Lacibacter sp. H407: one gene and its partner. Each later gene encodes a partner of the first gene's protein in a complex. Links are inferred from orthologs where the notes say so. Each region holds a gene or a part of one and is shown in the gene's direction. Other genes may lie near its edges.

Evidence for each region. Proteins that work in one complex are often made in the same cells at the same time.
Region 2: the proteins of metK (region 1) and groL are in contact, whole or in part, in a cryo-EM structure (PDB 8P4O), measured with the Escherichia coli proteins. The link is inferred for Lacibacter sp. H407 from one-to-one orthologs.

The regions. Positions count from the first base shown.
Region 1 is NZ_JBBKTU010000001.1:3,954,871-3,960,271, forward strand. Bases 814-3,627 are described here. They hold metK (methionine adenosyltransferase), read left to right. Parts: upstream 814-1,499; coding sequence 1,500-2,756; downstream 2,757-3,627. Other genes in these bases: WG989_RS17050 (DUF4270 family protein), read left to right, coding at 814-1,426; WG989_RS17060 (cupin-like domain-containing protein), read left to right, coding at 3,022-3,627. Also shown: more of WG989_RS17050, read left to right, coding at 1-813; more of WG989_RS17060, read left to right, coding at 3,628-3,918; WG989_RS17065 (CPBP family intramembrane glutamic endopeptidase), read left to right, coding at 3,958-4,677; WG989_RS17070 (SDR family NAD(P)-dependent oxidoreductase), read left to right, coding at 4,674-5,401. UniProt on the Escherichia coli protein: Catalyzes the formation of S-adenosylmethionine (AdoMet) from methionine and ATP.
Region 2 is NZ_JBBKTU010000002.1:48,229-53,741, forward strand. What follows is about bases 1,533-4,458. They hold groL (chaperonin GroEL), read left to right. Parts: upstream 1,533-2,139; coding sequence 2,140-3,777; downstream 3,778-4,458. Other genes in these bases: WG989_RS19535 (hypothetical protein), read left to right, coding at 1,533-1,579; WG989_RS19540 (co-chaperone GroES), read left to right, coding at 1,761-2,042; WG989_RS19550 (hypothetical protein), read left to right, coding at 3,927-4,049; WG989_RS19555 (hypothetical protein), read right to left, coding at 4,103-4,458. Also shown: WG989_RS19530 (T9SS type A sorting domain-containing protein), read left to right, coding at 1-1,007; more of WG989_RS19535, read left to right, coding at 1,076-1,532; more of WG989_RS19555, read right to left, coding at 4,459-4,642; Na+/H+ antiporter NhaA, read right to left, coding at 4,656-5,513.

The DNA.
Region 1 (5,401 bases):
TATTGTGATATTGATCAGCAGTTGTACCAAATTAGAGCGTACAACGTTAGGTGGCGATTTATTACCAGGTGGCGATCGGTTGATAACAGATACCATGCTGTTACCCGTTGTAACCACTAATTTCATAGAGATCGATTCGTCTTATATTGCAAAAGGCGATCAACATATTTTGGGTTATATCAACGACCCGATGTTTGGTACCACAACCGCAGCGATGTATTTCCAAATGCTGCCTACCTTGTACCCATTCAGTTTTCCGGTAGCCAAAGACAGTTTATTTCTTGATTCCTGTGTATTATCACTTGCTTTTTCGGGTGGTTATGGTGACACGAATGCAGTATCGAAAGTGAATGTTTACAAGATCACTGATCCTACATTTAAATCATCCACTTTATACAGGTTAACACAAGCCCCTAATTTTTCAACGGCTGATTTTCTTGGATCTGCAGCGGTTACAATTCCGGATATCAGAAGAGGATACAGAGCCGATTACAAACCTGATACGATCTTTAATCAACTGCGTATTCGCTTAGATGATGCGTTTGGCCGTTTGTTGCTCGATCAGGATAATATCAATGGCGCCTTTAAGAACGACACCACATTTAAGAATTTCCTGAATGGATTTGCAGTAGTTCCCGACTCCACAAGCAGCGGAAATGTGATCAACTACTTTGTATTAAACAGTGAAACTTCACGTATCAATTTATACTACCGTTTAAAAACGAGAGAAGGAAAGGATACCAATACAGTTGCCCGTTTCACGTTTGTAGCTGATACAATACGCAGTGCGAATGCCAATAAAGTTTACCGGAATTATGCAGGCAGCACGGCGCAACCAATTCTTACAGCCAACCAGCCTTCGAGTTTGGTGTATGTACAGAGTGGCCCCGGCACAGCAGTTCGGATATCAGTTCCCGGATTAGATACGCTTGGCAATAAACCTTACATCATTCACCGTGCGGAATTGGTTGCCCAACAGGTGTACCAAGGCCCATTGAGTATTGAAAACATATTTGTTCCTCCGTTTCTCCATATGTTCAGCTACAATGCATCGAATGGCGTAGAACCGATTCCGTTTGACCAGCAATATTATTATGCCAATTCGTTCTCATTGAATTTGCGCAGTGATACACTCTACACTATCGATAACAGTTATACAGGCGGTGGTACCAATTTTATTCGTGACGCATCCAACAATCTGATCACAGAATATAGGATGAACATGACCAGTTATTTACAGAACATTGTAAATGGACGGGCAACCCGGAGAGACTTCAAACTTTCAGCACCTTATTTTGCTGATTTTACCGGGAGAAAATCAAGCACAGTCTACATTAACCCGCTGGCTTATGGCCGGGTTCAGTTAGGTGGCGGCTCGCATCCAACTCAAAAAATGTATGTGCGTATCTATTACTCCAAGCAATAAGTTTTGAATTGTTTCACAGCTTATCTTTGCGCCTTTCCGAGCTAAAACAACGGAACATCTAAACTCATTATTTATGTCTTATTTATTTACATCTGAATCAGTTTCTGAAGGACATCCTGATAAAGTTGCAGACCAGATCAGTGATGCATTAATCGACAATTTTCTTGCGTTCGACTCTCAAAGTAAAGTAGCTTGTGAAACACTTGTTACTACCGGACAGGTTGTATTGGCAGGTGAGGTAAAGTCTAAAGCTTATCTTGATGTACAGGAAATTGCCCGTGGTGTAATTAAGAAGATCGGCTATACAAAAAGCGAGTACATGTTCGAAGCAAATTCATGTGGTGTGTTGAGTGCCATTCATGAACAAAGCTCCGACATTAACCAAGGTGTTGACCGTAAGAAAAAAGAAGAGCAAGGCGCCGGCGACCAAGGGATGATGTTTGGTTATGCAACCAACGAAACAGAGCATTACATGCCATTGGCATTGGATCTTGCACATAATCTGTTGATCGAATTAGCAGCTATCCGTCGTGAGAAGAATTCAAAAATGCCTTACCTGCGTCCTGATGCAAAGAGCCAGGTAACATTGGAATATGATGATAACAACCAACCGGTTCGTATCGATGCGATCGTTATCTCTACACAGCATGATGATTTTGATGCTGAAGCAAAAATGCTTGCCAAGATCAAATCGGATGTGATCAACATCCTGATCCCACGTATCAAATCAAAATATAAGAAATACGCTAAGTTGTTCAACAGCGATATTAAATACCACATCAACCCAACAGGTAAGTTCGTAATTGGCGGACCTCATGGTGATACTGGTTTAACCGGTCGTAAGATCATTGTTGATACCTATGGCGGAAAAGGTGCTCATGGTGGCGGTGCATTCAGCGGTAAAGATCCTTCTAAAGTAGATCGTTCAGCTGCTTATGCTACCCGTCATATTGCAAAAAACTTGGTTGCTGCCGGTTTGTGTAGCGAAGTGTTGGTACAGGTTTCTTACGCAATTGGTGTTGCTAAACCAACTTCAATTAACGTAAATACTTACGGTACTGCAAAGGTTGATTTGAGCGATGGCGCAATTGCAAAGATCGTAGAAGGTATCTTCGATATGCGTCCTTACTTCATTGAGCAACGTTTGAAATTACGTAACCCGATCTACAGCGAAACTGCTGCTTACGGTCACATGGGTCGTGTACCTGAAGTGGTTGAAAAAACGTTCAAGAGCCCCGATGGTAAAGTGAAGAAAGTAAAAGTGGAACTGTTTACCTGGGAAAAATTAGATTATGTATCGAAAGTGAAAAAGGCTTTCGGTTTAAAATAACCCACTACAAACCATCAATGTAGTAAACCCATAAGCTGAAAAGCTTGTGGGTTTCTTTTTTATGTTTCTTCAGGTTATATTTTTTTGGCATACTTAAACATTTGATATCTCAGCAGGATAGAGCCGAATACTTGCTACCGGCTGTTTAGTACCAAATAATGCTTTTTTAATGCGGTTTTGGAATGATGACTGGGGTTGCGATTCTTAAATATCTGTCGTATTTTGTTAGTGACCTTCCACATTTAGTAAACCCAATTTTATCAGTATGGCATTAGATCTTTCTTTGCAGGTTGATATAATTGATGCAAAAGATTTATCAACTGAAGATTTCAATAAAAAATACTTTATTCCCCAAAAGCCGTTATTGATCAAGGGTCTTGCAAAGGAGCAGCCTGCAGGCAATAAATGGACAATCGACTTTTTCAAAGAAAAATGTGGCGATAATATTATTGAAGTGTTTGACAACAGGAATAAAGCGCACGAAAAATCAACCAGCTATTCCGGTGATGTAAAAATGAAACTGATTGATTTTCTGAACATAATTGAGAAAGATGAGTACAGTCCTTACAGAATGTTTGTCTTTGATCTCTATAAGCTATGCCCTTGGTTAAAAGATGATTTCTCATGTCCAAGGATCTTTAAAGGTTTATTAGATAAACTCGGTTTCTTTTTCATGGGAGGAAAAGATACCGAAGTAAGACTTCATTTTGATGTAGACTACAATAACGTTTTACTCACGCAATTTTATGGTAAAAAAAAGATAGTTCTGATCGAACCTAAATATTCAGCTTTGCTATACAAACTACCATTTAATACTCACTCCAACGTAAACCTCGACCATCCGGACTATGAGAAACACGAAGGGCTTGCTTATGTAAAAGGTTATACCATTTTACAGGAAGAAGGCGATAGTCTTTTTATGCCTGCCAGATATTGGCATTACAATGTTTATAAAAGTGGCGGCATTGCAGTAAGCTATCGGAAATTACATCACAATCCACTTAAAAATATATCCGGCATCATCAGCATGGGTATACTAATGCCCATTGACAAATTGCTGACCAAAACTTTCAACGACGGTTGGTTTGATTATAAAACAAGAGTAGCAAATAAAAATGCAGTAAGAGCTATTGAAAAATTCAAAACACAGACTTTACAATAGAAACCATATTTCCTATTATCAAAAATTAAGGCATTGACTATGGATGATCTTTATGCATGGAAACCAGAATTTACAAGTCCTGTTTTTGCGATCCTTTGTGTTACGATATTTTTTTCTGTTTATTGGTTTCTTTCAATCAATAAAAACATCAAGCTATCTTTTCTAACCGAATCACCAAATGAACAACGCTGGATCAACTATGTGTTATTTCAAAAACTGGCCGGCGCCTTCCTTTTTGGGATCATACCAGGTGTTTTGACATTGATGTTTACGCCGTATTCGCTATATGAACTTGGCGTACAATTAGGAGATATAAACGTGTCTTTGATTTATACGGCTGTAATGACTCCTTTGATAATTATTATGAATTTCTTTGCTGCAAGGAAACCTGAAAGCCTCGAAACATACCCACAGATGCGCATTGCAACCTGGACAAAGAAAAGATTTCTGATAAATGCGTTAGGATGGGGGGCTTACCTCTTTGCTTACGAATTTTTGTTCAGAGGTATTTTGCTCATTATGTGTTACAACGCTTTTGGTTTTTGGCCGGCTGTCGCTATCAATATTGCTTTATATTGTTGCACTCACATACCTAAAGGGATGAATGAAACAATTGGCGCTTTTCCGTATGGCATTCTACTTTGCTATATTACCATTGCTACAAACAGTCTTTTTGTATCTTTTTTCACGCATTGGATCATGTCTCTTTCAAGCGATTTCTTTTCTGTAAAGTATAATCCGAAAATGAAATTTGTATGAGCGAAAGCGTTGCGGGCAAAATTGTAATTATTACCGGCTCTTCTATGGGAATAGGCAAAGCCCTTGCTATTTGGTTGGGCAAGTGTGGTGCAAAAATTATTATCAATGCACGTAATGAAACACGCCTTAAAGAAGCTGAAGCGGAATTGAAAGCTTTACAAATAGAAGTTTACTCGTTTGCCGGAGACATCACACAAGTACCAATAGCCGAAGCTCTTATTCAGTTTGCATTAAAGCAATTTGGAGTGATAGATATTTTAGTCAACAATGCAGGTACATCCATGCGGGGAAGAATAGAATCGGTATCAGCAGATGTTTTGAAACGTATTTATGAGATCAATACCATTGCGCCGATCATGCTTACTCAAATGGCCATCCCGTACATAAAAAAACAAAAAGGAAGTATTGTTTTTATTTCAAGCCTTGCCGGGTTAAAAGGCTTACCATTTATATCCATTTACTGCTCTGCAAAAATGGGGCTTACCGCAATTGCAGATGCTTTGCGAATAGAGCATCGGGAAGATAAAATTCATGTGGGGCTGGTATATGTAGGAATTACAGCAGTAGAAAACGGCAAAACAACCATAGGGCCAAATGGTGAATTTATTCCGCTGGATGAAAGAAAGGGATGGCATGTTGCCAGCCTTGAACATGTTGCAAAAAAAATAGCCCAAAACATTGTGTCACGGAAAAACAAAACTATCATCGGCTTGTCTGGAAAAAT
Region 2 (5,513 bases), on another replicon or contig:
ATTCAACATTCCTGGGCGTAAATACACTCAATTTTAATGTTGCATCTTTTGGTTGGGATGGTGTTAGCAATTTATTGGTTGAGATTTGTTATAACAATATTGATAACGCAGTAACAGGCGACGATAATCTTGCTACAAATATTACTGCTGATCAAAAAGGAATATGGGGAAGGACAGCAACAGGTGTTGGGTGTGAGATCACAGGTGGCCTTTTCGGAAGTGTTGCCGGCACCTTCGTACGACCCAATATAATACTGCCATCAATTGTTGGAAACGCAATTGAAACAGTGGTCAATTCAGGAAAATTGGAAAATGTGGCCGGTAGTGGAACTTATAATTTCTACCGTCCCGTTACTAACAAAGTCATCAGTCGAATTTCTGGCGCTTCTGCAAGTCTGGGTTGTGTTACGTCCAACCTGTCGGCATCTGGCACAACCTGGCAATCGTTTTTTGCAGGCCCCCGTTCACAAAAAGTGGTAGATGTTGCTGTGTCAACCAATCCATCTGCAACATATACATTGTCGCTATATTTTACAGTTGCGGAATTAAATGGAAAAACACCAGGTGCGCTGAAAATTGCCGGAACAACTGCAGCAACGTTGGCAAATGCCGATGTTACCAATTCAACTGTTTATGCTACCAATTTTGTTACATATGGAGCAACAGGGTATGTGTTTACAGCAACAGTTACAGGTGCAGGTAAATTTTTCCTTGCAGAGGGAAATGTTACCTCCATCCGCAACCCAAGCCAACAGGAAAATTTTGTAAAACTGCTGCAAAACCCGATTAGCACAACTATTCCGCTGAGCATCGGTAATCAAAGCCGGGTAAATATTGAAGCAACTTTGTTTACTAATAATGGCCAATTACTGCAACGCTGGAACCTTGGTCGTGCAGATGGGAATCGTCAATTGCCATTAAGTGGGAAAGCATTACCTGCCGGTGTTTATATTCTCCGGATCGATGCCGGTACAAAAACACAAAGCCTCAAAGTAGTAAAGCAATAAATTAAAAACAGGAAGTCTGCCACGGCAGACTTCCTGTTTTATCGTTTCATTCAATCAATATTCATTCCATGCGTTTTTTTGTTCCGGTGATATGTTTTTTTTCATTGCTGCTGTTGAATTCCTGCGCCGGTAAAAAAGCAGTGATCAAACAGGTGTATGCGTACTCCAGTATTCACATGCCTGGTATTGCCATGAAAGATGAGAATGGGAATGAAATGCCTGCAAAAATTGATACCGTAACGGCTATTTATGTGGAGGCTGCAAGTAAGGATATTGTATGGGACAGTGCCTGGAGCAGCACCCAACAATTCAGTATATCACCTTATATGTTCACGGAGCAATCACTGGAACTGGGTGTTATGAAAAACAGTGGTGAAAAAGTTATCATCAGCAAAACTGATTCTGCAAATAAGATAATTCGTCTTACCCTTGAACCGGTTGAAACAAAAAACTTTATCGCTCCATCAAATCTTCAGTTACGAGAGATACTGTTTCGGGGAACATACAAAGGCAAAATAATTGTATGGAAAGCAGGTCCGGTAAAAGAGTTGGAAACTTTGCCTGCTTATTGAGAAAGGACAAACATGCAAATTTGTCTTTCTCCCTGCCAGATTTTTTCTGCTATTTTCAACTATTTCCGCCAATTCTGAAATTTTTACGCATTCTGGCGGGGTGGCACTGTATTCGCTTACCTTCGTTGCCCCCTGAAAAGGGCTTAATCAATTTCATTTCAAAACCAAAAAACGAATAATTATGGCTAAGAAGGTAAGTGTTACCCCTTTACATGACAGGGTAATTGTGAAGCCTGCTCCTGCTGAAGAAAAAACAGCTGGTGGTATCATCATCCCCGATACTGCAAAAGAAAAACCACAGCGTGGTACTGTAGTTGCTGCCGGTCCTGGCAAAAAAGACGAACCTGTTACCGTGAAAGTCGGCGATACGGTTTTGTATGGTAAATATGCAGGTACTGAAATCGCTATTGATGGCGATGATCTGTTGATCATGCGTGAAAGCGACATTCTGGCAATTGTATAATTTGAAAATTTGAAGATGTGCTAATGTGAAACCTTTAGCTGCTTCAAGTCTTCAATTCTCAAATTTTCAAATCAATTAATTTTCAAATTAACGTATTATGGCAAAGCAAATATTCTTCGATATTGAAGGAAGAAATAAGATGAAAAGAGGTGTTGACATTCTGGCCAACGCTGTGAAAGTTACACTCGGTCCAAAAGGACGTAACGTAGTGATCGAAAAGAAATTCGGTGCACCGGCCGTAACGAAAGATGGTGTTACTGTTGCAAAAGAAATTGAACTGGAAGATCCTATTGAAAATATGGGTGCACAAATGGTGAAAGAAGTAGCTTCTAAAACTGCAGACATTGCGGGTGATGGTACTACTACTGCAACTGTATTGGCGCAATCAATCATCAGCGAAGGTTTGAAAATGGTAGCTGCCGGTGCAAATCCAATGGATCTGAAACGTGGTATTGATAAAGCTGTAAGCCTGGTTGTTGCAAACCTGAAAAGTCAATCACAAACTGTTGGTAACGACAGCAAAAAAATTCAACAGGTTGCTTCTATCTCTGCTAACAACGATGAAACGATCGGTAAACTGATCGCAGAAGCGTTTGCAAAAGTTGGTAAAGAAGGTGTGATCACTGTTGAAGAAGCAAAAGGTACCGATACTACTGTTGATGTAGTGGAAGGTATGCAGTTCGATCGTGGTTATATTTCTCCATACTTCGTTACAAACAGCGAAAAAATGGAAGTTGAATTGCAGAACCCCTACATTCTTATCTATGATAAGAAGATCTCTGCAATGAAAGATATTCTTCACATTTTGGAGAAAGTTGCACAAAGTGGTCGTCCATTAGTGATCATCTCTGAAGATCTCGAAGGTGAAGCATTAGCAACATTGGTTGTAAACAAACTCCGTGGTACATTAAAAGTTGCTGCTGTAAAAGCTCCGGGCTTCGGTGACCGTCGTAAAGAAATGTTGACTGATATTGCGATCCTTACTGCAGGTACAGTTATCAGTGAAGAACAAGGTTACAAATTAGAGAATGCTGATCTTACTTATTTAGGCCAGGCTTCTTCAATTACAATTGATAAAGACAACACAACTATTGTTGGTGGCAAAGGCAAGAAAGCTGAGATCACTGCACGTGTAAACCAGATCAAAGCACAGGTTGAAAACACAACTTCTGATTACGATAAAGAAAAATTACAAGAGCGCCTTGCTAAGTTAGCAGGTGGTGTTGCTGTATTGTACATTGGTGCTGCTACTGAAATGGAAATGAAAGAAAAGAAAGATCGTGTTGACGATGCATTACATGCAACCCGTGCAGCGGTTGAAGAAGGTATTGTTCCAGGTGGTGGTGTTGCTTACATCCGTGCAATAGATGCACTGGAAGCAAAAGTTCGTGGACAAATTGAAGATGAGCAAACCGGTATGCAGATCGTTCGTCGTGCACTGGAAGAACCAATGCGTACATTAACTGCTAATGCAGGTATTGACGGTTCTATCGTTGTACAGAAGATCAAAGAAGGTAAAGGTGATTTTGGTTTCAATGCCCGTACAGAAGTGTATGAGAACCTGTTTAAAGCAGGTGTAATTGATCCAACGAAAGTAAGCCGTGTTGCCTTGGAAAATGCAGCATCTATCGCTGGTATGTTATTAACTACTGAGTGTGTAATTGCTGACAAACCAAAGAAAGAAGAAGCACACGCACATGGCGCTCCTGATATGGGGGGCATGGGTGGTTACTAAGCAAGTAAAAAGTGAGAAGTTGGAAGTACGAAGTACATTTTACACAATCACTTTAACTATCAGTAACAGCTTGAACATACAACCAAAGTCCTCTGGTAAAACAGGGGACTTTGCATTTCAATGATTCATCACGATTAAAAACATGCGACATGAAAAGAAGAAACATGCTTTTGCCGTTTATGCAGAAATTGAAACACAAATTGAGTCTGTTGATGCAACGTATCAGAAGAAGAGATGATGATTCGTTTGGCAATCCTTATATTATTTATTGAAACAAAAAAAATGTCCCGTTTTTTTGCGGGGCATTTTTATGTGAGATGATTTTTTACATCGACCAACCATCTTCTTTCTTAATTGTGAAGCTCTTGTGATTTACGATCAATTCGCAATCGGGAAAACGTTGTGCAATCGTTGTTAGATCGCTTAGATGTTGCTCCGGATCATCAACTCTTATCAGCAACATTCGCAGCGGATGATCTGCACGTAACTGCAACACGCCTTTGATACTGATGGATGTGCCATCGATATGCAACAGCTCCAGTCCTTTGATATTATTGAGGTGAGTCATCGCATCATCATCTATTTCATTGCAACCTTTCAGCCGCAGTTCTTTAATAAAGCTGAGTTTTGTGAGCAGTTGAATGCTGTAATTGGTGATCTCTGTTTCATCCAGATCAAGCATATTGATCGACTGCACATGCGTAACCATCATTTCAATCTGTTCATCGTCTACATGATTCCATATGCGGAAATTGACCCGTTCCAGATGTGTAGGAATACTGTCGGGAAGTTGAGGTTTGCTGAAATAAGCAAACGTTCCCCAGAACTGTTGTTCCTTCAGCTTTTGTTTTTTCTTTTTACGCACTTTAGTTCAGTTGTTATGCTGCCTGTTTCTTCAGCGTTAATTTCAATACAAAAAAACCAAGCAAACCAGCGACTAATGAAGAAAGCAGGATCACCAGTTTTGCATTATTGATGATCGTTTCATTCTCGAAAGCCAGCAGTGTAATAAAGATGGACATAGTAAATCCAATACCACCTAACAGACCAACACCGAAAATATGTTTCCAATTCAAATCGTCTGGTAATTTGCAAAGCCTGGTTGAAACTGCTACAAAGGTCAATGCAAAAATGCCAAGTGGTTTACCAACGATCAGTCCCAAAGCAATACCCATACTGTAATTTTCAGTAAGCGTTTGTGTAATGTCGCCGCTGATAATAATTGCTGTATTTGCCAACGCAAAAATAGGCAGTATTAGAAAGGCGACAGGTTTATGCAGGAAGTGTTGGAGGATGTAGGAAGTTGATTTCTCATCGCCATTACCAAAAGGAATCGCAAAAGCAAGTAACACACCGGTAATGGTTGCATGCACACCCGAGTGCAACATAAAATACCACATGGCTATACCACCCAGTAAATATGGTATCAGGTTTCGAACCTTCATTCTGTTCATCACCAGTAAACCAACAAATATTCCCAACGCAATAAACAGGTTGGTCCACAACAGTGTTTTTGTATAGAAGATGGCAATTACTAAAATTGCACACAGGTCATCGATCACAGCAAGAGCTGTTAGAAAAACTTTTAATGAAGTAGGAACTTTGTTACCCAGCAGCGACAAAATACCCAACGCAAATGCAATATCCGTTGCCATAGGTATACCTGCACCCGATTGTGTATTGGTTCCAATATTGAGTAAAAGATACAATCCCGCCGGTACAAGTAAACCACCCAA